Linked DNA regions of Spirulina major PCC 6313. Each later gene encodes a partner of the first gene's protein in a complex. Links are inferred from orthologs where the notes say so. Each region holds a gene or a part of one and is shown in the gene's direction. Other genes may lie near its edges.

What was found.
Region 2: the proteins of xseA (region 1) and xseB are in contact, whole or in part, in a cryo-EM structure (PDB 8TXR), measured with the Escherichia coli proteins. The link is inferred for Spirulina major PCC 6313 from one-to-one orthologs.

The regions. Positions count from the first base shown.
Region 1 is NZ_KV878783.1:2,457,039-2,460,251, forward strand. What follows is about bases 322-3,209. They hold xseA (exodeoxyribonuclease VII large subunit), read left to right. Parts: upstream 322-1,132; coding sequence 1,133-2,287; downstream 2,288-3,209. Other genes in these bases: SPI6313_RS10745 (GTP-binding protein), read left to right, coding at 322-1,120; ureG (urease accessory protein UreG), read left to right, coding at 2,575-3,174. Also shown: more of SPI6313_RS10745, read left to right, coding at 1-321. UniProt on the Escherichia coli protein: Bidirectionally degrades single-stranded DNA into large acid-insoluble oligonucleotides, which are then degraded further into small acid-soluble oligonucleotides.
Region 2 is NZ_KV878783.1:2,113,006-2,116,035, forward strand. Bases 1-2,705 are described here. They hold xseB (exodeoxyribonuclease VII small subunit), read left to right. Parts: upstream 1-1,102; coding sequence 1,103-1,309; downstream 1,310-2,705. Other genes in these bases: SPI6313_RS09170 (SAM hydrolase/SAM-dependent halogenase family protein), read left to right, coding at 1-118; SPI6313_RS09175 (dienelactone hydrolase family protein), read right to left, coding at 155-1,012; SPI6313_RS09185 (O-antigen ligase family protein), read left to right, coding at 1,315-2,705. Also shown: more of SPI6313_RS09185, read left to right, coding at 2,706-3,030. UniProt on the Escherichia coli protein: Bidirectionally degrades single-stranded DNA into large acid-insoluble oligonucleotides, which are then degraded further into small acid-soluble oligonucleotides.

The DNA.
Region 1 (3,213 bases):
GGTGTTAAATGCCTTGGTGGGGCAGAATACCCTAGTGACGAGTCCGATCAATGGCGAGACGAAATATCCCCAATCCGTGCGCTGGTTACTGGGGGACGAGACGCAAATTGAACTGATTGACACACCGGGATTAGATGAAATCGAAGGCCAAGGGCGGGCGACCATGGCCCAAGAGGTGGCCCAACAGGCGGATTTGATTTTGTTTGTGGTGGCGGGGGATATGACGCGCACGGAATATGAGGCATTGCGGGAGTTGCGACGGGCCCATAAACCGCTGATTCTGGTGTTTAACAAAATTGACCTCTATCCTGACGTGGATCGCGCTGTGATTTATCAACAGTTGCAGCAGTGGGCGGAGAATGGAGGACTGGATCGGGAGTTGACAGCGTTGATTTCCCTGGATGAAGTGGTGATGGTGGCGGCTGATCCTGCTCCATTTCCGGTGCGGACGGAATGGCCCGATGGGCGAGTGACGGAGACCTGGGAAACGCCGCCGCCCCAGATTGAACCATTACGGGCGAAAATTCTCGACCTGCTCCAGCAAGAGGGGCGATCGCTCCTCGCCCTCAATGCCCTCGTCCAGGCCCGCCAAGCTACCCAATCCCTCGTCAGTAAAACCATTGAACATCGGGCCGCTGAAGCCGAAGCCTTGATTTGGAACTATGCGAAGTGGAAGGCGGTGGTGGTGGGCTTAAACCCGATCGCGCTTTTAGATGTGGTGGGGGGTGCGGTGACGGATTTGGCCTTGATTCGGAGTTTGGCGAAACTGTACGGGTTGCCGATGACCAGTTTTGCCGCCGAAAAACTCTGGCGCAAAATCCTCTTTAGTTCTGGTACATTACTACTAGCAGAGTTTGGCAGCAATGCGGTGCTGGGCATCGGCAAAAGTGCCAGCCTCGTGGATGCCTCCCTGTGGGGGACTTGGACAACGACGGCACTTCTGCAAGGGGGGTTGGCGGGCTACGGTTCCTACGTGGTGGGCAAGGTGGCGCAGCAATACCTAGAGCAGGGCTGTACCTGGGGCGATCGCGGCCCCAATACCGTGATTCGCACAATCTTGACCCAAGTAGACCGCCAGACGATCATCGATCGCCTCCGCCGCGATTGGCTCAATTCTTAACCTTTGCAAGCTATGGAACTGATTTCACGCTCGGTCTCAGTGGCCGGTCTGACGGACTACATCAAAAGCAGCCTCGAAGATGACCCCGTCTTGCAGCATGTCTGGGTGACGGGGGAAGTGACTACGGCGAACGATCATCGGGTGGGGTTATTTTTGACCCTAGCTGATCCGGCGGAAGAAGCCACGGTGCAGGGGGTGGTGTGGGGTCGGATGCGGTCTCAGTTGAAGCATCATCCTCGCGTTGGTGAGCAGGTGGCGGTGCTGGGGTCGGTGAGTCTCTACGCGAAACGAGGGGAATATCGGCTGCAAATTGTCCAGATTTTGCCCTTGGGGGATGGGGCCCAGGCGTTGCGGTTGCAACAGGTGCGATCGCGCCTCGCCGCCGAAGGTCTGTTTGATCCCCTCTTGAAACAACCCCTCCCGGCCCATCCCCGCACGATCGCGATCGTCACGGCCCCCACCGCTGCGGCCTGGGGCGATATCCAGCGCACAATCCAAGCCCGCGATCCGAGTATTCACATTCTTTTCGCGCCGGCCACCGTCCAAGGGGAACAGGCTCCCGCCAGCATCGCCGCCGCCCTAGACCGGGTGGAAGCCGACGATCGCGCCGAGGTGATCATCCTGGCGCGGGGGGGCGGCGCAACGGAGGATCTGGCCTGTTTTAATGATGAACGGGTGATCCGAGCGATCGCAGACTGTCGGCGGCCGGTGGTGACAGGGATTGGCCATGAACGGGATCAAACCTTGGCGGATCTGGTGGCGGATGTGACGGTACATACACCCACGGCCGCAGCGGAACGGGTGGTTCCCTCGGCGCTGCAACGGCTCCAAGACCATCACCAGCGGCGCGATCGCCTCCTGCGGGCCCTACAAACCCGTCTGGCTCATGAATCCGACCACCTCCAAACCCTCCGCGATCGCCTCCACCGCCTCCCCCAACAGGCCCCAAGCCTCCAACAGGCCCGCCTCCAAACCCAAATTTTTCGCGAAAAACTTGCCGCCCTTGATCCCCGTGCGGTGTTGCAACGGGGCTACGCGATCGCCCAACGGCCCAATGGTGCGATCGTGCGGCGGAGCGATACCCTCACCCCCGGCGACACCCTCACCCTGAAACTCGCTCAGGGCACGGTTCAGGTCACGATCACCGCCCTCGATCCGGAACCATGACCAACTTGTGATCAAAATTCTTGACAATTTTCCGGATCAAGCTGCTATACTGACAAAGGCTAGCGCACTGAAACGCCCAGCACAATGGGGTGTCGCCAAGCGGTAAGGCAGCGGTTTTTGGTACCGCCATTCCCAGGTTCGATCCCTGGCACCCCAGCATCTTAAACGAGCGAATCCGATCCACCGGGTTCGCTCGTTTGTGATTCGGTGGGTCGGATCGGTGCAAGCCTGAGATCGCCGTCTAAAATAAACGATGGATTATCTCTCTTCAGCGCCAGGAATTATCTATGACAGCCTATCGAGTTGGGATCGCGGGGCCCGTGGGGTCGGGAAAAACGGCATTATTGGACGCGCTCTGTAAGGCATTGCGCGATCGCTACGAAATTGCGGTAGTCACCAATGATATTTACACCCAAGAAGACGCGCAGTTTTTGGTGCGATCGCAAGCCCTGAGTAGCGATCGGATTCGGGGCGTGGAAACGGGGGGTTGTCCCCACACCGCCATCCGCGAAGATGCCTCAATGAACCTCGCCGCTGTGGCGGAACTCGAAGCCACGTTTTCACCGCTGCAACTGGTGTTTCTCGAAAGCGGCGGCGACAATTTGGCGGCCACCTTTAGCCCGGAATTGGTGGATTTAACCATCTATGTGATCGACGTGGCCGCAGGGGATAAAATCCCCCGCAAGGGCGGCCCCGGCATCACCAAATCCGATCTCTTAGTGATCAATAAAATCGACCTCGCCCCCTATGTCGGCGCAGATTTAGCCGTCATGGATCGAGATGCGAAAAAAATGCGAAGCGATCGCCCCTTCATCTTCACCAACCTCAAAACCCAACAGGGCCTCGATGAAGTCATCCACTTCATCACCACCCAAATTGTCCTTTAATCTTAACTGCATCATGCCTCTATGGCGGCTTCGCAGGCG
Region 2 (3,030 bases), 340 kb from region 1 along the record:
CGCTTTAATCGGGAGCCATGGCTGGGTTGAAATTGCGATTAATGGCGGCAATGCCCAAGCCCAGTTAGAGGGGCAAATTGGCGCAGCTTGCACTCTGATCTGGCTAGATTTACCGTAGCCGCCGCCAAATCCAGCCCCAGACGGGAGGCGATCGCTACAGATGCGCCGCTAAAAATTCAAGGGTTTTCTCCCAAGCATCCAGCGCCGCCGCTGCCACGTAGCGCGTCCCCGACGGATTCGCAAAGGCATGACCCGCACCCTCATAGAGATGCACCTCAACGGACTTATCCAAATCCTTGAGGACGCGCTCAAATTCTGCCACGGTTTCCGGGGTCGGGTTGGTATCTTCCCCGCCAAAGAAGCCAATGATCGGCATTTCCAGGGTTGCCAGTTGCTCCGGATCAGTGGTGATGCCACCGCCGTAGTAAATCACCGCTGCATCAAGATCATCGGGGAACAGCAACGCCGTATTCAGCGACCAAGTACCACCAAAACACCAGCCCAAGCTAGCAATTTTCGGGGCTTGCTGAGTCTCATCTAAATAGGCGTAGGCTTGGCGAATGTTGGCGCGGGCGGCCTCTAGATTGTTTTGCACTGTGCCGACTAGGGCGCGGGCTTGGTTGGGGGCTTCGGCCACTGCGCCGTTATAGAGATCGATCGCGAGGGCGGTGTAGCCTTCCCCGGCAAGGCGGCGCGTCATCGTTTCAATATTTTCATTCAGCCCCCACCATTCGTGAATGACGATGATCGCGGGGCTGGGTTCAACACTGTCGGCGGGGCGGGCGAGATAGCCTTGCATCGGCAGATCTTCATCCGTCATGCCGTAGGTGACAGTTCCGGCGAGGACAGCTTGACTGGGGGCAAATTCAGTAATGGCCGATGCGATGGGCTGATCGCTGCGGTGCAGGGTATGGAGGCGATCGCTTTGGGCCATGGATTCCGGTGCTTGCACCATCGCCCAAAACAGAATGGTACAGCAGGCCGCGATCGCAGCAAGAAAAGCATTGCGCATAGTGATCGATGGGGATGAAAAACGCCCATAGTGTAACGAATTTGAAACACAATTGTGGCTATACTGGTGCAAAAGTATTAATCAACAGCCATGACAACGTGGAATTACGAAACAGCGATCGCTGAACTCGAAACCCTGATCACTCAACTGGAAACCGGCAATCTCCCCCTCGAACAAGTTTTTCAACAATTTGAAACCGCCACCCAACACCTGCAACAATGTGAGGCATTCTTGCAACAGGGTCAAACCCAAATGACCCTCCAGATCGAAACCCTCACCCCGCCCGATTCCCCCTAGCCGCCATGCCCAAATTTCACCCCAAAGCCCCCTATCTCGTCCTGATTTTTGGCTTAGGGTGCATTGTCGTGAGCCATCTCCTCGTCCCGATCAATCCGGAATACAGTCTTCCCGGTATCCCTGAATTCTTCAGCGTCGCCGTCCTCAGCGGTCTGCTCTACTACGCCCTTTACGGTGCAAAATCCCTCCGCCGCTCCCATTGGGTGATCCGCCCCCGCGAAAAATTTCTGCTGGGCTATATTTGGGCGATCGTGCTGCTAATCACCGGGCCGCGGGCATTGTGGTCGCTCTTCTTCACTCCCGGCCAAGTCTGGAATCCTTGCCTCGCCGTCCCCGGTCTCGCCTTCAAACTGGAATGTTTCCTCCAAGCTAGCTACAGCAACACCTACGGCCTGCGGACTTACTTCACCCTCGTCATGGCGACTCTGTTGGGAACCTTGGCATTTTTCTTCGCGAGGATGGTGCGGAAAGGGGGGAGGTTATTATTAGGCGCGATCGCATTTGGGCCGGTTTTGGTGGCGATCGTCTCATTTACCTGCATCGCCTTGGGCATTGAACAAGCCTTGCCCAAAGTCTTGATGTATAACAGCTTTGAGGGTTTTGCCTTTGGTCGCTTCGTGCAAGTGTTTGGGAATCCGAGTTGGGTTTGGCCCTATTGTGCGCCGGGACTCGCGATCGCTCTGTGGTATGTTTTCGCCGCTCAACAGTATGGCAAACGGTTAATTGCCATGAATGGGGGGATTCTCTTGATCAGCGGCATCGTTTGGTCACAACAAAGCGGCGGGTTAGTGCTCTGCGGGTTATATTTTCTCGCCTGTAATGGCTATGCGTTGTATCTGAACTCGCGGCGCATTTTTTGGGGTCTGAGTGGCCTATTGGTTGCAGCTCTTGTTTGGATACTGAGAAACGATGCATTAATTCAGTCCATTCTTGCCCAGAATAATCCTTTTATTGAGCAACAACGCCTCAAGATTTGGGGATCAGCGTTAAAAATGTTTCGCGATTCTCCTGTTATTGGTCATGGTTACGCCAGTTGGTTTCAAACTTTGAAGAGCTATGATACTGGCGTGGGACTGTTTGATACGGCCCATAACTTCTACGTGCAGATTTTGGCGGAATTGGGATTGTTTCATACGCTGTTAATTTGGATTGCGTTGGTGTTGATTGCGATCGCAGCCCTCCCCGCCCGTAATGATCAGCGTCAACCCCTTTTATTGATCAGCTTAGGCGTTGTCGCCTTTATCGTACCCACAGCAGTACAGGAAATCGACTATTTACGACCTATTTTCTACATGCACACCCTATTTTGGGGAACGCTCATCGGCACTCGCTTCAATGATGAGTCCGCATCAAAACAGGAAACAGGTTCAAATCAAAAAGGGGGCTTAATCACATCCTGGCGATACCAACTCAACACACGACTGCAAACTATCGAGTTATTCAGACGTGATTTGTTCAATATGCCGATCACCGTAATCCTCTCAAGAATTACGCGATCGCTCCTCACCCTGTTGCACAAAATCGGGATTCATCCCCGCTATAAACATGGCCTCATTTCGTTGACGAGTGTTGCGAGTTTAGGACTAATATTTTGCCTGTTGAATTTTAATTTGGGTGCGTCGGTGTTTGAAGCGGATGTGACCCAAGCGGGGTTTATTGCGCGGTGGTTTGGCCCCCAAGTTCGTTTGGCATCCTTTGGCAGTTTGGCGAATAAATCCTAT